Regions from separate parts of the Faecalicatena orotica genome, predicted to be linked through region 4. Evidence: predicted binding sites of a transcription regulator. Region 4 holds the regulator's gene; each other region holds the start of a gene.
The links. Region 4 encodes Rex, which represses fermentation and respiration genes when NADH is low (regulators of the CRP and FNR family bind a similar motif). Its sites were predicted from a motif close to ATTGTTAANTANTTAACAAT; they were not measured.
Positions count from the first base shown of each region.

Region 1 (3,167 bases), on a different contig from region 4:
CACCAATTGAAGCGAAACTGGACGAGATGGGAATTCAGCATACATGCTTCTACGAAGTAGCTCCGGACCCGACACTGCAGTGTGCACGCAAGGGTGCTGACCTGATGCGGTCCTTCGAGCCTGACACAATTATCGCACTCGGCGGTGGTTCTGCAATGGATGCAGCAAAGATTATGTGGGTAATGTATGAGCATCCGGAAGCAAACTTCGAAGATATGGCTATGGACTTCATGGACATCAGAAAGAGAGTATTTACATTCCCTAAGATGGGAGAGAAAGCTTACTTTGTAGCAATCCCTACTTCTTCAGGAACAGGTTCCGAAGTAACACCGTTCGCAATCATAACGGACGCTGAGACAGGCGTTAAATGGCCGCTGGCAGACTACGAACTGCTTCCGAATATGGCAATCGTTGATGTTGATAATATGATGACCCAGCCGAAGGGACTGACAAGCGCGTCCGGTATCGATGTTATGACACATGCAATCGAGGCATACGTTTCTATCATGGCAACAGACTTCACAGATGGTCTGGCTATGAAGGCTGTAAAGAGCGTATTTGATTACCTGCCGTCAGCATATGAGAACGGGGCTAATGATCCGAAGGCACGTGAAATGATGGCAAATGCTTCCTGTATGGCAGGTATGGCATTCGCAAACGCATTCCTCGGACTGAACCACTCTATGGCTCATAAACTGGGTGCTTTCCACCACCTGCCACACGGTGTTGCAAATGCAGTTATCCTGACAGAGGTTATGAAATATAACTCAGCAGAAGTACCAACCAAGATGGGTACATTCTCACAGTACCAGTATCCACATGCACTTGCTAGATATGCTGAATTAGGACGTTTTGCAGGATGCACAGGAAAGGATGACCAGGAAGTATTTGATAACTTCATCGCTAAACTGGAAGACCTGAAAGAGAAGATCGGTATCAAGAAGACAATCAAAGACTACGGTATCGATGAGAAGTACTTCCTCGATACACTGGATGACATGGTAGAGCAGGCATTCAATGACCAGTGTACAGGAGCTAACCCGAGATATCCATTAATGAAGGAAATCAAAGAGCTCTACTTAAAATGCTACTACGGCAAATAAGCCTTTCAAAACTTATTGACCCTGGTAGTCCAATAAGGATAAATTTTTTCTCACGGGCAGGAGCGCGGCATTTAGGTGCCGCGCTCCTGCATTTGTGCGTGATAGAGAAAACCTCCCGCCTTCTGCATGGGTAATTTATTGGTTAAAAAAATAACAATATATAAACTATAAAAAACTTAGTTAAAAATTGCACAAAATTTACATATGGGGCTTACATTGTTAAAAAAGTTGATGTATAATAAAAACAACTTAAAAAACGGCAGCAAAATCAGGAGGAATAACTTATGAAGCTGGAAGAAAAAAATTTAATCGTAGAACGTCCTTATAAGAAAGTATACAAATGTGATGACAGCGTAGTCAAAGTATTTGAAACGACACATCCGAAGTCAGATGTATTTAATGAGGCATTGAATACAGCAAGAGTGGAAGATACCGGTCTGGATATACCGAAGGTTAAGGAAGTCACCCAGATTGACGGCAAATGGGCGATTGCAATTGAATACAAGGCAGGAAAGACACTGGAAGAGATGATGGAAGGCGACAGGGGCAATCTGGAGAAATATATGGAAGACTTCGTAGACCTCCAGATTACGGTACACAGCAAGACATCTCCGCGCCTGAATAAACTGAAAGATAAGCTGTCAAGCCAGATCAACAGCCTGAAAGAAGTGGACGCAACGACACGTTACGAACTTCTCACGAGACTGGAAAGCATGCCGAAGCATAATAAAGTGTGCCACGGAGATTTTAACCCGAGTAATGTTATCGTTGCAAAGAACGGCAAGATGACAGTAGTTGACTGGGCACATGCCACACAGGGAAATGCAAGCGCTGATGCTGCTATGACATATCTCCTGTTCGCCCTGAAGGATCAGGAAGCGGCAGATATGTATATGAAGATATTCTGCAGAAAGAGCGATACTGCAATGCAGTACGTACAGCAGTGGCTCCCGATCGTCGCAGCCGCACAGCTGACAAAGGATAATGAACTGGAAAAAGATTTCCTTATGAAGTGGATTGACGTTTTTGATTATCAGTAAGGAATGAAGATAAATTAAAAATAAAAGAAGCACTGTATTATGGCATGCATAGTAATATGCGCCATAGTACAGTGCTTCTTTTTAAGCCGGATTTCGTGCCTACCAGCCCTGGAAGAACAGGTTATTGCCAATATTAACGCCGGGCCTGTCCGTTGCCCCTGCATAGAGGAAATAGTAACAGTCCTGTACTGCGGCAAGCCTTGCACCATTTATCGCATCCTGTGCCACGGTATATGCCAGATCACTGGCGCCGCTCGACAGTACAGCATCGAGCCTTCCGGACCAAACCGGTTCGAACTGCCCGGAAGCATAGACAACGTCTGTAATACTATTCGGGAATATAGGACTGTAAACACGGTTCATAATCACCGTTGCGACAGCAAGCATGGAGTTGTAATCATGCATCGCTTCACAGTCCAGTATAGCTGCGAATACATCCAGATCACTTCCGCCGACATTCGTGGATCCGCCATTTACAACACTGTCATCATACCCGCCGCCTCCGGAATTGCCGCCGCCTGAGCTGCCGTTGTCGGAATTATTATTACCGGAAGTACTGGCGTTGGCTTTTGCATTTGCCTCCTCGGCAGCTTTCGCTTTTGCTGCAGCTTCGGCAGCAGCCGCGGCTTTTGCTGCCTCTTCTGCCTTAAGCTTTTCGAGCTGTGCTTTGTATGTTTCCAGATCGGTTGAGGTTTCCTTTGCCTTCTGCTTAAGCTGCTCCTCCTGTTTCTCCAGATCTTTCTGGATCGCCACGAGGGAAGTCTGCTGTGCTTCCAGCGTTTCTTTCTTATCTGCAATTTCCTGACGTGTCTTCTGAAGCTCGGTCAGCATGTCCCGGTCATAGTCGCTGATATTCTGGATAAAATCCGCCTTGTTTAAGAAATCTGTCATGCTTTCTGCTGAAAACAGCATTTCTAAAAGTGTTGCGTTGCCGGTTTCGTACATATACTTAATACGGGTCTTCATGTCATCGTATTGTTTAGCTTCGTTAGCCTTGGCTTCATCTAAGGAATCTTTCGTTCTT
Region 1 is NZ_CAJJZH010000007.1:279,295-282,461, forward strand. It holds gene adhE (bifunctional acetaldehyde-CoA/alcohol dehydrogenase) at 1-1,103, shown strand, start outside; gene ABIN22_RS16215 (aminoglycoside phosphotransferase family protein) at 1,388-2,143, shown strand; gene ABIN22_RS16220 (cell wall hydrolase) at 2,243-3,167, opposite strand, start outside.
Region 1: a site for Rex is predicted at 1,242-1,261, ahead of ABIN22_RS16215 (aminoglycoside phosphotransferase family protein). Genes of this name have one in related genera too.

Region 2 (3,167 bases), on a different contig from region 4:
AGCCTCCGCCGATGACAAGGACTTTTTTCCTGACATCCGCAGTTTTTAATTCATAACTCTTCTCACGTCCGCAGGCAGGGTTCACTGCACAGCTGATATCCTTCCCCTGGAAAATCCGTCCCAGACAGCCCTGATGGCAGGATATACACGGACGGACATCATCCAGCCTTCCCTCATAGAACTTATGTCCGAGCTCTGCATCGGCAAGCAGCGGGCGTCCCATTCCGAGAATATCCATTTTCCCTTCTGCAATTGCCTCCTCGGCAAGATCCGGGTCATCAAAACGGCCCGCACAGACCACAGGAATATTCACGGCCTTCTTAACCTCTGCGACATCCTTTAAATTGCATGCTTTAGGCATATATACCGGGGGATGCGGCCAGAACCAGGAATCATAGCTTCCATTGTCACAGTTCAGCATATCATATCCGAATTCTTCAAGTTTCTTCGCAACAGTGATCCCCTCTTCCAGATCCCTGCCCTTCTCCTCGAATTCCTCCCACGGAAGTGCACCGCGGTTAAAGTCTTTTACATAGCTTCTTACGCTGTAGCGGATAGAAACCGGAAAGTCTTTTCCACACTTCTCTTTGATCGCCTCTACGATCTCCCTCGGGAATCTCAGGCGGTTCTCAAGGCATCCGCCATATTCATCGGTACGCTTATTGTAGAACCCGATTGCAAACTGATCCAGCAGATAACCTTCATGGACGGCATGAATCTCAACACCGTCGCCCCCCGCCTGCTTTACAAGGTAAGATGCCTCTGCAAAGTTTTCTACATATTTATGGATTTCTTCCTTCGTAATCCCGCGGTTCTTCACTGTCGGGTCCCATACATTCTGAATCGGGGCCGGTGCGGGAAGTATCTTCCAGTCAGTTTCACTCTCCAGATGCGCCGCGCGTCCTGTCATCGCAGTCAGCTGGACAAACATCTTAGAACCATATTTATGGACTCCGTCCATCAGATACTTCATCTCTTCTACATATTCATCCGGGAAACATACAGGCGTACGCACCGGAATCGGGATAATCGGGACTACCCCTGAAATAATCAGCCCCGTTCCGCCCTTTGCACGCTCGATGTAATAATCCGCCCCATCTTTCGTATAGGCCGCGGTCTTCTGATTCATAAGGCGCGGTGAGAAAACTCCCATCGGCATCATGGCGATACGGTTCGGCAGTTCAACACCTCCTACCTTAATCGGGGAAAATAAATGTTCATACTTTGTAGACATAGGCATCTCCTTCCATCCTCTTGGATTGCTCAGTTTTACGAGCAATTTTTGATCCGTTTATTGTTCTGTTAAAATAATAACACTTCTCCCCTATAAAATCTATTGACACAGAATACAATTCGGCGAATGTTATTTTGTGAAATATGTCCAATTCTGATTTGCTGTATTGTCAAAAACAGAATCTGCATGTTATCCTAGTGTATATAAAGCAGGTCCGCCCGTTACCGCCCCCTTGCGGGGCGTTCACAGTAACGTCCGCTTTGCCGTATATAAGGGGGAATATTATGAAACCACAGACAAACCGTCAGAAACAGGCTCTGGCAACCAAACAGAAAATCTTTTCCTGTGCCTTGTCTTTATTCGCACAGAAGTCATACGAGAGTATAACAGTTCAGGATATCTGTAATGAGGCAGAGGTATCTGTAGGTGCTTTCTATCATCATTTTCAGAGCAAGGATAACATTCTGGATGAGGGGTACCGGCTCTTTGACCAGCAGTCTGAAGAAGCCTGGAATCAGGGACACCCCGATGAACCGCTTGAAGCTATCCGGTTCCTTATAATGGAGCAGGCCCATTCAATGGAAAATATGGGTGCGATGGCAGCGCTCCAATACTTCAAGCATCAGCTTTCCAGCAATGAAAAGTATATCCTGAACCCTGACCGCTTTTTCTATCAGACCATCCTGCATGCCGTTGAAGCAGAAACAGAGACAGGAACCCTTCACGGTGATTCTACTGCAATTACAGAGGATATCCTTGGAGTTTCAAGGGGATTAATCTATGACTGGTGCCTTCATGAGGGGAGCTATACACTTTCCGAACGGTCACAGAGGATTCTGGATATGATAATTAGTTATTATAAAGAATAAATAAAATATGCTTTGCGCTGTTATTACTCTTGTTGTAATGCTTACAAAACGCAAAAAATAGCGCCCCTGCTCTGGTAAAGTAAGGCGCTATCTTTATAACACTTATTTTCCGGCGGTCAGGTGTACGCTGACCAACGGTTCTCTTGTTAAGTATATTATAGCAAAGTATACAAAATTGTCAACAATAAACGAACTACCTAAGCGTTTCTCACATTGTCCGGGCAGATGTAATCAAACCTTGATGACACTATATATTAATTTTTATTTTTCGTTCGTCCAAGTAAGTAATCAACAGATACGTGATAATAATCTGCTAATTTTGCAAAGACTTCTACCGGAACATTTATTTTCCCTAATTCATACTTTGAATAAGTAGTTTGAGTTATATTGAGGTATTCTGCTAATTCAATCTGAGTTTTATCACTGTCTTCCCGCAAATTGCGGATATTTTCATAAACCATGAGAGTCCCCCCTTATCTTTTTATTATAAGAAAGTCTCATTGCGACTATCGGAAAATAGTCTTACCATGACTATAATGAAAGTGGACAAATTTAATCAAGTCTTTCGGGTTAGGACAAGAAGATTACTGTTTAGAGGGATTTTAAGACGTATAAAAGATTATCAGAATAGGGATGTTAGAGATACTTTCTCCTCTTCCCCTTGATATATAAGGATTCAGACAAAAAAATTATCCATAGAATATTCTATGGATAATTTTTCGTAGTGACTCCAAGGGGAATCGAACCCCTGATTCCAGCGTGAGAGGCTAGCGTCTTAACCGCTTGACCATGGAGCCATGTTTTATTTCGCTCTCACAAGCGAATTTTATTATACTATACCTTTTTTAATAATGCAAGTACTTTTTTCAACTTTTTTTGCCAACTTTTTTTGATAACTTTTTACGAAGGCTGCAGATTATACCCACATGGCACTCACCGCAGCCTTTTTTATATTATGGTTTCTGTGAAATTATATTACTCTTCTCCCTGAAACTCCTGGATTGCAGCTTCAATCCTGCCTTTTACGGACAATCTTTCAATTGCCTTTGGAGCTACCATAATCT
Region 2 is NZ_CAJJZH010000007.1:127,851-131,017, reverse strand. It holds gene ABIN22_RS15450 (oxidoreductase) at 1-1,234, opposite strand, end outside; gene ABIN22_RS15445 (TetR/AcrR family transcriptional regulator) at 1,519-2,103, shown strand; gene ABIN22_RS15440 (helix-turn-helix domain-containing protein) at 2,358-2,564, opposite strand; tRNA gene ABIN22_RS15435 (tRNA-Glu) at 2,829-2,900, opposite strand; gene ABIN22_RS15430 (diacylglycerol/lipid kinase family protein) at 3,079-3,167, opposite strand, start outside.
Region 2: a site for Rex is predicted at 1,299-1,318, ahead of ABIN22_RS15450 (oxidoreductase). Genes of this name have one in related genera too.

Region 3 (3,167 bases), on a different contig from region 4:
CGCTTCCCCGTTCTTTGTCTCTTCTGCCCTGTAACGGGTATTCTCAAGAAGGATGATATCTCCATCATTCATTGCTTCTACTGCTGCCTTTGCGTTAGGTCCTACCACTTCAGGATCAGCCGCAAATTTTACTTCCTGTCCAAGCAGTTCAGATAATCTTACAGCGACAGGTGCGAGTGATAACTCAGGAACAGGCTGTCCCTTCGGCTTTCCGAGATGTGAGCAGAGGATGATCTTTCCTCCGTCTGCAACCAGCTTCTTAATAGTAGGCAGGGCAGCCACAAGGCGGTTCTCATCTGTAATCTTTCCATCGATCAGCGGTACATTGAAGTCGCATCTTACAAGGACCTTTTTACCCTTTACATTAATATCATCTACTGACTTTTTGTTGAGCATAGTATTGCCTCCTGTTTTTTATTTTTACCTGCGCAAAACCATGAGCAGATACTTGATTTTTACATAAAAAGAATCCGGTCCTATACAAAGACCGGACCCTTTTTTGAGTCTATTCTATTTATTTATTCAAATCTTGTAACTGTTCAGGACCATGAACAGTTACCAAATCTTACAGTAATGTTCCGAAGTATTTGATTGTTCTTACCATCTGGCTTGTGTAAGAATTCTCATTATCATACCATGAAATTACCTGTACTTCTGTTGTTCCGTTGTCAAGTGGAAGTACCATTGTCTGTGTAGCATCGAATAATGAACCGTATTTCATTCCTACGATATCGCTGGATACGATCTCATCTGTGTTGTATCCGAAAGATTCGTTGGAAGCTGCTTTCATTGCTTCGTTGATCTGGTCAACTGTTACTGTTCCTTCAACAACTGCTGTTAAGATAGTTGTAGAACCTGTCGGGGTTGGAACTCTCTGTGCAGATCCGATTAATTTTCCGTTCAGTTCCGGGATAACAAGACCGATTGCTTTCGCTGCACCTGTGCTGTTAGGAACGATATTTACAGCAGCTGCACGTGATCTTCTTAAATCACCTTTTCTCTGTGGTCCGTCAAGTGTCATCTGATCGCCTGTGTAAGCGTGGATTGTGCACATGATACCTGATTTGATCGGTGCTAAATCGTTCAGTGCTTTTGCCATTGGAGCTAAGCAGTTAGTTGTACAGGAAGCAGCTGAGATGATGTTGTCCTCTTTTGTAAGCTCTTCGTGGTTTACATTGTAAACGATTGTAGGAAGGTCATTTCCTGCCGGTGCAGAAATAACGACTTTCTTAGCGCCTGCTTTGATATGAGCTTCTGCTTTTGCTTTGGATGTATAGAAGCCTGTACACTCCAGAACAACATCTACACCGATCTCTCCCCAAGGAAGTTCTTCAGCGTTAGCTTTTGCGTAGATTTTAATTTCTTTTCCGTCAACTGTGATGGAATCTTCACCTGCTACTACTTTGTCGCATAATGCATATCTTCCCTGTGTTGAGTCATATTTTAATAAGTGAGCCAGCATTGTCGGTGATGTTAAGTCGTTAATTGCAACTACTTCATATCCCTCTGCTCCGAACATCTGTCTGAATGCAAGACGTCCAATACGTCCAAATCCATTAATCGCTACTTTTACTGCCATGATTAATTCCTCCTAAAGTTTTAAAAAGTGTCAACTGTTACACAGTCGCTATATTGTGGAATCTCCAGCCAAACAGCCTGTTTGTTAAAGATTCATCAACTATGGTTTATTGTACTAAATCAAGAACAAAAATTCAAGTGCAAAATGCATTTTTATGGAAGTTGTTCAAATTTCGGCTTTCTCCCTGAAAATTCTGTGTAGTATTTAAATCCACAGTCTTTCAGAATGCCTGCTGTCTTCTCAAAATCGTAGGCGATGTGTTCGGGTCTGTGCCCGTCGGCACCGATCGTAATAATCTCGCCGCCAAGCTCCCGGTAACGCCTGATGATGTCCGGATGCGGATGGCAGAAACCGAGCCCGTATTTGAATCCGGCCATATTCATCTCGATCCCTTTGCCTTTGGCAATCACCTTTTTCAGGATTTCATCAAGCTGGTCCGCATACTTCCGGTAGGAATACTCCTGCGCCTGATTGTTCCCGTAACGGACCACATAATCAATATGCCCCAGAACGTCAAAATCATCCACGGCATCGAGGTCTTCCAGTGTCGCCTGAAAGGTCTCCCTGTACGCCTCCTCATCGCTTCTGCCCTGAAACATTTCCCGATAGTAAGGATCGCTGCCATGTACGACATGAACCGACCCTATGACAAAATCGAATGGATATTTATTCACCAATTCTTTATAATATGCACCAAGATGTGGCTGGAGCCCAATCTCTATACCGATGCGGACATCTATTTTATCCGCATACTCTTCTTTCAGCCCTCTGAGCACTTCAAAGTAGTGGTCTATGTCAAAAACAAACGCTTTGGGTCCGATATCTTCGTGAAAGGGATAATCTTTATCATTGTGGTCGGTGATACAGATTGTCTTCAGTCCTTTTGATACCGCACCCTCTATCATGTCTCTCGCCGGTGCCTCACAGTCCGATGAGAAATCTGTGTGCATGTGAAAATCGCTTGTTATCATAATATTGTTCCTCCGCCGAGCACATATTCCCCATCGTAAAATACCACTGCCTGTCCCGGAGTGACTGCCCTCTGAGGTTCTTCAAATGTACAGGTAACTTCGTCCGTGCCCGTTTTTTCTATTGTACACCATGCACCTTTATGGTTATAGCGTATCTTTGTAAAAACACGTAAAGGTTCTGTCAAATCTTCAACGGACATAAAATTCAGGCGGTCTGCACGCAGCACATGTGTCATGGATTCTTCCTTGGTCCCGATCACCACCTCGTTCGTCTCCGGACGGATTTCCAGCACAAAGGCCGGATATCCCAGTGCAAGTCCAAGTCCTTTACGCTGGCCGACTGTATAATGTGTAATTCCCTTATGAGTTCCCAGAACAGTGCCGTCACTGGTCACGAAATTCCCCTCAGGGATCCTGACTTCTGTATTCTCTTCTATATAAGAAGCATAGTCTTTGTCCGGGACAAAACAGATGTCCTGGCTGTCCGGCTTATTCGCAACCTGAAGATGGATCTTCTCCGCAATGCGGCGCACCTCGTCTTTCGAATACTCCCCGACCGGCATCAGCGTCCGCTTCAGCTGTTCCTGTGTCAGATTATAAAGTGCATAGGTCTGGTC
Region 3 is NZ_CAJJZH010000009.1:11,014-14,180, reverse strand. It holds gene ABIN22_RS17715 (phosphoglycerate kinase) at 1-396, opposite strand, end outside; gene gap (type I glyceraldehyde-3-phosphate dehydrogenase) at 566-1,579, opposite strand; gene ABIN22_RS17705 (histidinol-phosphatase HisJ family protein) at 1,732-2,550, opposite strand; gene mnmA (tRNA 2-thiouridine(34) synthase MnmA) at 2,547-3,167, opposite strand, start outside.
Region 3: a site for Rex is predicted at 1,660-1,679, ahead of gap (type I glyceraldehyde-3-phosphate dehydrogenase). Genes of this name have one in related genera too.

Region 4 (3,167 bases):
CCGCTACCGAACAGCCGAGAAGGCCGGACATTTCTTTCATATGCGGTGTCAGGATAAGAGGTCTCTCTGTCGTTATCAAGAGTTCGGGATGACAGCTTAATATATTCAGTCCGTCTGCATCAGCCACACAGGGGACCCTGACTTCTTTCAGTGTCGTTTCCAGAATACTTTCTGAAAGCCTGCTCTGCCCCAGACCGCATCCAATACATACCACGTCCGCCCAGCCAAGCAGGTTCTTTAGTTTTTCCTCTTCAAATTCAGTATATGTTGAGATGATGGCTTCGGGGAGTAGCTGCTGCAGAATCACGCGGTTATCCTCTGAGGTATAGATCTGAACAAGTCCCGCCCCGCTTGTATAAGCAGCCTTTGCACTTAAGTAGGCGGCACCGGACATGCCCTTGCTTCCTGTAATCATCAGGACCTTCCCGTAAGTGCCCTTATGGGAGTTCGGTCGTCTGGGCGGCATAAGGTCCGGCAGATCTTTTTTCTCATAGGTATAACAGATATCATTTTCCTTTTCAAATAATCCGCATTGGATACCAATATCAGCCACAACTGTCTTTCCTGCATACATATGCCCGGGATGGAGGATCAGTCCCAGCTTTTCACACTGGAAGGTAACTGTCAAATCTGCCTGAAAAGCACAGCCAAGCACCCTGCCCGTGGCAGAACAGATCCCGGACGGGATGTCTACGGCCACTTTCTGCCCGCTTAAAGCATTCATTTTTACGATAGACTCCAGATAGTCCCCCGTGATTTCTCTATTGAGTCCTACCCCGAAAACTGCATCCACTATAGTAGTATATTCCTGACGGCATACAGTTGTTACCATCGGCACGCCACATTTTTCTGCAATTTCCTTCTGCCTGCGGCAGTCGGCACTCATGGAGGATTCATGGCCCACAAATACGGCCGTAGCATCATATCCTTTTTCTTTCAGCAGCCGGGCAACGGCAAAACCATCCCCGCCATTGTTGCCGGAACCGCAGAATATAAGTGGTTTTTCCAGATTGATTTGTTCCCGCTCCATAGCTTCCACAACTTTTAAGGCGGCCCGCTCCATTAAAACCAGGGACGGCAGGCCAATCTCATTGATGGTAAAGCTGTCCGCTTTCTGCATCCATTCCCCTGTAGGCAGATATCTCATATGCTCTTCCTCCTTGTTTACTTTCAAATTTCCCAAAATACGCCGAAATGAAATGACGTGTAAAAAAGGCACCGCCTTCGTTACACGTCCTGAACGTCTTTGTTAAACTCAAATTTCTACTGTTTACGCTTTGCTGCCGTGTTCCTCATTATAGCTTGTGATATTGTAGGAAAGTTTCATCAGACTATCTGAGAGGTGTACACTCTCTACAATGACATCATCCGGAAGGTTTAGATCCGTATGTGCAAAGTTCCAGATAGCTTTAATTCCATTTGCTACAAGCAGGTCTGCTACTTCTATTGCTTTTGATTTTGGAATCGTAAGCGCTGCAATTTCTATTTCGTTATGTTTTAAAAAGTCTTTTAATTCATCCATCATGCGGACCGGTATGCCGCGGATAGAAACACCTTCGAGTCTCGGATTCACATCGAACAGTCCTTTCAGACTGAAACCACTCTTCTCAAAAGACGCGTAATTCGCAAGTGCCTGCCCGAGATTGCCGGCTCCAATTATAATCATATTATGCTGTCTGTTTAAACCGAGGATCTTCCCGATCTCTGTATAAAGATACTTTACGTTATATCCATAGCCCTGTTGTCCAAAGCCGCCGAAATTATTTAAATCCTGACGGATCTGTGAAGCAGTGACACTCATCTTCTTGCTCAGGTCATTTGACGAAATCCGCTCAACCCCTGCATCCAGTAATTCTCCCAAATATCTGTAATATCTTGGCAGCCTTCCTATTACCGCACGTGATATTTCTCTCTCTTCCACAGTTATCACCCTCCAAACTTAGTCTAGTACATCGTTTTGTAATGATCTATGCTCTTCATAATATGATACATAGGTACTTACAAAACAATGTACCGAATTTTATTATATAGAATTGTGTGGACAAAGTCAATTTTTTAGTTGTATTTTACTTTATTTTCGCTATAATGAAATAAGTATGTATTTCCTTATTACGGCCAAAACGCTGTAAAATAAGGCACACTTAAGATGCAGGAGGTTAATTATGATACTCGCATGTCATAATCTTAATAAATCATTCGGAGACCAGCTGATCGTAAAAGACGGGTCTTTCCATATAGAAGACAGAGAAAAGGCCGCACTTGTCGGCGTAAACGGGGCGGGCAAATCCACCATTTTAAAGATGATCGTGAAGGAAGAGCCCATAGACAGCGGTGAGGTTGTTCTGACAAGGGGGAAGACGCTTGGCTACCTTGCACAGCAGCAGAAGCTGGAAAGCGGACGTTCCATTTATGAGGAGGTCAAGACCGCTAAGGCCGATATTATTGCAATGGAACAGCAAATCCGCACGATCGAACATGAATTGAAGTCATTAAACGGTGAGGAACTTGAGAAGCGGCTGGAAACCTATAACCGCCTTATGTCACAGTTTGAAGCACAGAATGGATATGCCTATGAAAGTGAGATCACCGGCGTCTTAAAAGGTCTTGGTTTTGGTGAAGAAGATTTTAATAAGATGACGGACACCCTTTCTGGCGGGCAGAAAACCCGTGTCTCCCTCGGTAAGCTGCTGCTGACCAAACCGGATATCCTGCTCCTTGATGAACCGACGAACCATCTGGACCTGAATTCCATCACCTGGCTGGAAACCTATCTTCTGAACTACCCGGGTGCTGTTTTTATTGTATCCCATGACCGTTTCTTCCTGAACCGTGTCGTGACAAAGGTAATCGAAGTTGAGAATGGGGCTGTCCGCATGTATGCCGGGAATTACAAGGCGTATGCGGATAAGAAACAGCAGATCCGGGATGCCATGCTCAAAGAATACCTGAACCAGCAGCGTGAAATCAAGCATCAGGAAGCTGTCATTGAAAAGCTCCGCTCCTTCAACCGCGAAAAGTCTATCAAGCGTGCAGAGAGCCGGGAAAAGATGCTGAACAAGATGACGCTTGTGGAAAAGCCACAGGAGCCCGCTAAAGAGATACACTTTTCCCTGGAACCATCCTGCATCAGCGGAAATGATGTTCTGTCCGTGGAAGAATTATCCAAA
Region 4 is NZ_CAJJZH010000011.1:26,691-29,857, reverse strand. It holds gene ABIN22_RS19665 (NAD(P)H-hydrate dehydratase) at 1-1,147, opposite strand, end outside; gene ABIN22_RS19660 (redox-sensing transcriptional repressor Rex) at 1,271-1,921, opposite strand; gene ABIN22_RS19655 (ABC-F family ATP-binding cassette domain-containing protein) at 2,163-3,167, shown strand, end outside.